2 regions of the Priestia sp. JV24 genome follow, and region 1 is predicted to be linked to the other one. Evidence: a T-box and tRNA genes for the amino acid it is inferred to sense, from the RefSeq annotation. Region 1 holds a T-box; the other holds one or more tRNA genes.
What was found. A T-box is a leader RNA that pairs with one kind of tRNA and senses whether it is charged. The one in region 1 lies ahead of ileS (isoleucine--tRNA ligase), so its partner is inferred to be a tRNA-Ile.
Positions count from the first base shown of each region.

Region 2: it encodes a tRNA-Ile, which carries the amino acid that the T-box ahead of ileS (isoleucine--tRNA ligase) is inferred to sense. The anticodon was not compared.

Region 1 covers NZ_JAPCIN010000016.1:361,283-364,698, reverse strand. Annotated here, with positions in the region: gene OK414_RS14355 (patatin-like phospholipase family protein) at 1-580, opposite strand, end outside; gene OK414_RS14350 (DUF6037 family protein) at 870-1,526, shown strand; T-box leader at 1,890-2,131, shown strand; gene ileS (isoleucine--tRNA ligase) at 2,184-3,416, shown strand, end outside.
Region 2 covers NZ_JAPCIN010000023.1:466,317-469,732, reverse strand. Annotated here, with positions in the region: gene OK414_RS23705 (DUF456 domain-containing protein) at 338-823, shown strand; tRNA gene OK414_RS23700 (tRNA-Asn) at 886-960, shown strand; tRNA gene OK414_RS23695 (tRNA-Met) at 962-1,035, shown strand; tRNA gene OK414_RS23690 (tRNA-Asn) at 1,076-1,150, shown strand; tRNA gene OK414_RS23685 (tRNA-Ile) at 1,154-1,230, shown strand; tRNA gene OK414_RS23680 (tRNA-Ser) at 1,242-1,334, shown strand; gene sodA (superoxide dismutase SodA) at 1,532-2,140, shown strand; gene OK414_RS23670 (MFS transporter) at 2,270-3,416, shown strand, end outside.

The DNA.
Region 1 (3,416 bases):
CCAACGGCTGTTTTGCTTTCCCTACTGCAAACGCGATACTAGCTGTACTGGTATTAGTTGCTACCGTATACCCATCCACGTAGTTTTGATAAGCTCTTTGCGTCGCGGGAGCACCGCTGCTCCGGAGGATTACGTCACTCGCTTTTTCATTAAGATAAGGAGAACCTGGAAAGTTGTGAAATAACACAGGATTCCAACGATTCAGCTCTGGTGCAAACAAGTGAAAGGCAGGCACAACAATTCGTTTCTTTAAGTCTTTAAGGCGAAGGTCTCGGGGGAAAAATGTTCGTATGGCTTTAATAAAACCAGAATAGGGTAGTTGCTGGTTAAAGACAGGTCCGCCCGGTCGGGAAACGCTGAACGCTGGTAAGATTTGATCTTTGAAAAACTGAAATGTCTCCTCTGGTGATCTTCCGCTTGCTAGTGAAAGAGCAGTAAATGAACCAATTGAATTTCCTGAAAAAACATCGGTTTCACTAATTAACTTCAGGTTTTGATAAGTCAATCTATTCAAAAGCTGTAAACTTAAAGCACCTAAAGTACCGCCTCCATCAAAGGTCATAATTCTATATTTTGTCAAAGGTGATTTCTCCTTTCGAATTTTATCAGAGGTATTATTCTGTATATGTTTATTTTATGTGTTGAGTTGGTATGAATATTTCTTCTATCAGTTCTTCAGGAAGCTTATAGGATGTGAGTTTAGTATTAGGAGAGGCTTATGTCTTTTAGTTTTGTCTTAACTTTTTACTTATCTTAAAATAAGTTTAGACTTCATAAAATTCCATTTTTTTGATATACTCTGTAAAATTCTTTTTTATAATTATAAAAAATATTTTTCGGAAATTAAGAAAAGGGATAGGAGGAATATTTTGAATAAACAAAAGGCACCTTTAGAAAATTTGAAAATTATAAAAGATGAATTAAAAAAACGAAATTGGGCTGTAGACGTTTTTCTATTTCAGTACAAAAAGCAAGAATATATTGTTCTAGTGAAAGTTTATTCAGAACGCGAAAAGAAAGACAGTAAGTATGCAATTGTAAAGCTTGAGTTTATTAAAAAGAGGGGGAGGAACGAAAATTTTTGTACCTATGCAGACTTGTATAAGATACATATCTCTGATATGAAATCATTTAGAAAATTTTTTGGAATTGAATATAAAGAAAACTTGGGAGATGTTATTCAACAATTTACACAGCAGTTCTCCACTTTTATTCCAAACCAATTAATAGTTGATAAAGAGATAGATTTAAAGAGTTCTATAACAGAGTACTTGAATAAAACGGATACGGATTCTTCTAAGGGCATTTATTGTATTGGTGTAAAAAGAAATGGAACCAAAAAAGATGGTACATCAGGACAAAGGAGTCCTGAGAATAATCAAAAAGCAGCAATATTCAGACCAGAATTATTTGAGAAACTAAAGGATGACACTACAATAAGTTTTTGCTTTTCTGAGGATCCTTCAAGACAAAAAACAGATGAGGATATTCTTTTACGCTGGAAAGAGAAGAAAAATAATTTATAAGTAAAAATTTTTACTTTTTATATTAACTTTTCCTTGATTATAAAAAGTGTCTTATAATTTATATTGTAAACGTCGCGATGTTTATGCGAGTCGTGTATTAGAAAGCAAAGATGCGTGATATGTATTTGTACAAGACCAGGTTTTCTGTACCGTCTTAGCCGCAGCCATATTTATTACACAGCGAAGAAGCAGTGGAACTTCTGAATGGAAAGATAAGAACGGGATAACAGCGCGTAATAAAATCGATCAAATGTTAAGTGCAGAAACAAAATAACCTAGATCTAAACCTTTTGATCTCAATAAGTATTTCAAAACATTGACATTCCCTTCCAAACCGCATACAATAGCTACTAATAAAAGCACACAAATTCGTTGAAGAGAATCAGTACCCTGCAAGTTTGTTCCACAGAGAGCTGGTGATAGCTGAAAGCCGGTGTTCAAGCTGCAGGGGAATATCCTCTCTGAGAAGTCAAACTGAACTGTAAGTAAGTTTGAACGGTAGTCTACCGTTAAAAAGAACGCGTATGATTGTACGTTGCTGAGTGCTATTGATGAACGGATCAATAGAAGCCAGGGTGGTACCGCGGTTAAAACCCGTCCCTAGTCATAGGGACGGGTTTCTTTGTGTGCTTTTAACTTTAAAAGGAGTGGTATCACATGAAAGAAGTGAATGTAAGGGAGTCTTCGCAAGAGCGCGAACAGCGTATCCAGCAGCAGTGGCAAAAAGGAAATGTGTTTCAGCAGTCGGTTCAAAATCGAGAAGGGTATCCTTCGTTTGTATTTTATGAAGGGCCTCCAACAGCAAACGGTTTGCCTCACGTTGGGCACGCGCTAGGCCGGACGATTAAAGACGTGGTGGCTCGTTATAAGACGATGACAGGGCATCAAGTAATCAGAAAAGCAGGCTGGGATACGCACGGACTTCCGGTTGAGCTCGGTGTTGAAAAGCAGCTCGGAATTTCAGGAAAGCATGATATTGAAAAATACGGGGTAGAAGCTTTTATCAACAAGTGTAAGGAAAGTGTGTTTGTGTATGAAAAGCAGTGGCGCACGTTCACAGAGCAGCTTGGCTATTGGGTTGATATGGAAGACCCTTACATCACCTTGGAGAATTCATACATTGAAAGTGTATGGAACGTGCTTGGCACGATTCATGATAAAGGACTTCTTTATAAAGGCCACCGCGTATCACCTTACTGCCCGAGCTGTCAAACGTCGCTGAGTTCGCATGAAGTGGCGCAAGGGTATAAAGATGTAAAAGATTTAACGGTAACGGTCAAATTTAAAATGAAAAACCGCGATAATGAGTATTTTTTGGGCTGGACGACAACGCCTTGGACGCTTCCATCAAACGTGGCGCTTGCGGTGCATGAAGAGATGAGCTACGTTCGCGCCGAGCAAGGCGACAGCGTGTATATAGTGGCAGAAGCGCTCGCAGACAAAGTGTTAAAAGGAGAATATAGCGTTTTATCTCATCATAAAGGAAATGAGTTAAAAGGAATGTCGTATGAGCCGCCGTTTAATTTTGTGAAAGTGGAAAAAGGGCATGAAGTGGTAACGGCTGATTATGTAACGGACCAAAGCGGAACGGGCGTTGTTCATTTAGCACCTGCTTACGGGGAAGATGATTACAGAGTTGTAAAAGAAAACGGCTTTTCATTTGTGAATGTTGTGGATGAAAAAGGCCAGTACACATCTGAAGTGCCGCCGTTTCAAGGACGTTTCGTGAAAGACTGCGACGTTGATATCGTACGTTATTTAGCGAATCAAGACGTGCTGTATCATAAAGAAAAGCATGAGCACAGCTATCCGTTTTGCTGGAGATGTGACTCGCCGCTTCTTTATTACGCAAATGAAAGCTGGTTTATCCAAACGACGGCGTTAAAAGAA
Region 2 (3,416 bases), on a different contig from region 1:
CCTCTTATTGAAGATTCTTATTATACCTTATTTTATAGCGAAAATTTAAGGTTTACAATAGATTTTAGAAACCGTTACCAATTACAATGATGCGGTGGAGCGTTATGTTACAAGCACATTTTATGCGTATATGTACAGGTTTTGCCGTCATTGTTTTTTTTGATATTACGGGCGCCTTGAGGACCGTGCTGTTAATATTGCAGAGGTACACTCGAAAATTATTATTTGAAGAGGTATTCGAAAGTGAAATAAAGGAAGTACTCGTCGTGCAAGGTCTTTCTTTATAGGAGTGGTTATTGTATGATAAATAGTAATAATAAAAAGGATAGGTGCGGGCATGGCTATTTTATGTTGGGTATTAATTATCGTTAGCTTTGTTGTATCGTTTGTTGGGTTGGTTTATCCCATTATCCCGAGCGTGCTATTTGTAGCTCTAGGATTTGTTATATACGGTTTATTTTATGATTTTAGCTCCTATAGCTGGTTATTTTGGGTGGTACAAGGATTGTTAGTTGTCGCACTTTTTTTAGCAGACTATATAGCTAATATTATTGGTGTGAAAAAATTCGGAGGCACTAAAGCAGGTGTTTGGGGAAGTACAGTTGGGCTGCTTGTAGGTCCGTTTGTCATTCCGGGATTTGGAATTATTTTAGGGCCGTTTATCGGAGCGATTGTAGGAGAACTGATTGTTCATCGGACTACAATTAGCAACGCAGTAAAAATTGGAGTAGGTTCGGTTATTGGCTTTTTTAGTGGTGCTATTTCAAAAGGATTTATTCAACTGCTGATGATTGCCTATTTTTTATACGCTGTTTTAAAATAATATATTGACTTTAGACTAGAAACATGTTAAATTTTTAATGTCGCTAGTAAATGTTATATTGTTCCACAGTAGCTCAGTGGTAGAGCTATCGGCTGTTAACCGATCGGTCGTAGGTTCGAGTCCTACCTGTGGAGCCATGGCGGTGTAGCTCAGCTGGCTAGAGCGTACGGTTCATACCCGTGAGGTCGGGGGTTCGATCCCCTCCGCCGCTATTTTCCAATTTACGTTTGTGACTTACATAATTCATATTGTTCCACAGTAGCTCAGTGGTAGAGCTATCGGCTGTTAACCGATCGGTCGTAGGTTCGAGTCCTACCTGTGGAGCCATGTGGACCCTTAGCTCAGCTGGTTAGAGCAGACGGCTCATAACCGTCCGGTCGCAGGTTCGAGTCCTGCAGGGTCCACCATTTATAAGGTTGGAGGAATACCCAAGTCCGGCTGAAGGGATCGGTCTTGAAAACCGACAGGGGTGTTAAAGCCCGCGGGGGTTCGAATCCCTCTTCCTCCGCCATACTATCGTCTATTCAAAGCTTCTTTTGAGAAAAAGAAGCTTTTTTTATGTTTAAAAGAATAGCGAATGGGAATTAGGTAAATATAAATCATGGATTAGGAACTTTTTATTTGAAACAGTAGGGTAAATTTGCTAATCTAAACGTATATGGTGCTTTCGCGCCAAAATGCTTACATATTTTGAAGGAGGAATTATTCATGGCTTACAAATTACCAGAACTACCTTATGCATACGATGCACTGGAACCACATATCGACAAAGAAACAATGAATATTCACCACACAAAACATCACAACACATATGTTACAAATCTAAACGCTGCTGTTGAAGGCAAAGGGGATTTAGAAAGCAAAAGTATTGAAGAGTTAATTTCAAACTTAGATGCTGTTCCTGAAGATATCCGTACAGCAGTACGCAATAACGGTGGCGGTCATGCGAACCACTCATTATTTTGGACAATCCTTTGCCCTAACGGCGGCGGTGCTCCAACTGGTGAATTAGCAGACGCTATCGCTAGCAAATTCGGCAGCTTTGATCAATTCAAAGAAGAATTTGCAAATGCAGCTAAAACTCGCTTCGGTTCTGGCTGGGCTTGGTTAGTTGTAAACAACGGCGATTTAGAAGTAACAAGCACACCAAACCAAGATAGCCCATTAATGGAAGGTAAAACGCCAATTCTTGGTCTAGACGTTTGGGAGCACGCTTACTACTTAAATTACCAAAACCGCCGTCCAGATTACATTTCAGCATTCTTTAATGTTGTAAAATGGGACGAAGTTGCTAAGCGTTACGACGCTGCAAAATAAGCTAAAGACGTATTTAAGAGCCAGTAAAGTAATTATTACCTTTACTGGCTTTTTTGTTTTCCAATTCTTTTACATATCTCCTTTTCTTTTTCACACACTAGGTGTAGAAGAGAAAAGGAGTTTTTTGATATGCCTTTATTAAAAAAAGTAGTTGGAGATGTAGAAGTTAGTAAAGATTTACTTTTGCTTTTAATTATAGGCGGTCTTTATGCCTTGGCTATTTCAATTTCCAATTCGTTTGTTAACATTTATCTGTGGAAACAATCAGGCGAATTTTCGGATCTCGCTATTTATAATTTAGCGGTAGTGGTGCTTCAGCCGCTTACGTTTATTTTAGCAGGTAAATGGGCCAAACGAATTGACCGGGTTGTGGTTTTAAGGTTAGGTGTATCTTTTTTAGCTGTTTTTTATATCGCTGTATTAGTCAGTGGAGCTAACGCAGCCGAGTATTTAGTATTGCTTGGTGGGCTGCTGGGTATAGGATACGGCTTTTATTGGCTAGCTTTTAATGTGCTAACTTTTGAAATTACAGAACCGGATACAAGAGACTTTTTTAACGGATTTTTAGGGATCTTAAACTCTTTTGCAGGGATGATTGGTCCTTTAGGAGCGGGCTTTGTTATTTCCGCTTTGTATGAATCACTTGGGTATAAAATTGTGTTTGGTGTATCGCTGCTATTGTTTATCGGTGCCGTTGTGCTTAGTTTTTTTATTACAAGACGCGCAGCGGAAGGAGTATACAAATTTAAAGAGGTATGGGCTGAACGAAAAGTCAATAAAGACTGGAATCGAATATTGCAGGCTCATTTCTTTCAAGGGTTGCGTGAAGGTACGTTCATTTTTGTTGTATCCGTCATGGTATTTATTACGACGGGAAGTGAATTAGCTTTAGGAACATATGGACTGGTAAATTCAGCGGTTGCATTTGTGGGATACTATGTTGCCTCAAGGTTTATTAAGCAAAAAAATCGCCTTCGGTTTATCTTCACAGGGGGCCTCCTTCTCTATGGAGCAGTCTTTTTGCTTATCTTTAACTTATCGTATCCAAAGTTAATTATATATGCTGTTTGTATTGCCATTGCCTATCCTATTTTATTGGTTCCATTCATTTCTCTAACGTACGATGTGATTGGACGAGCAAAAGACGTTGTTTCAAAAAGAATTGAATACATTGTTGTCAGAGAAGTATTTCTGAATATCGGGCGCGTCGTTTCTATATCTTTATTTTTAATAGCTGTACTATTTTTTGATGAAGCAAAAAGTATTCCCATTTTAT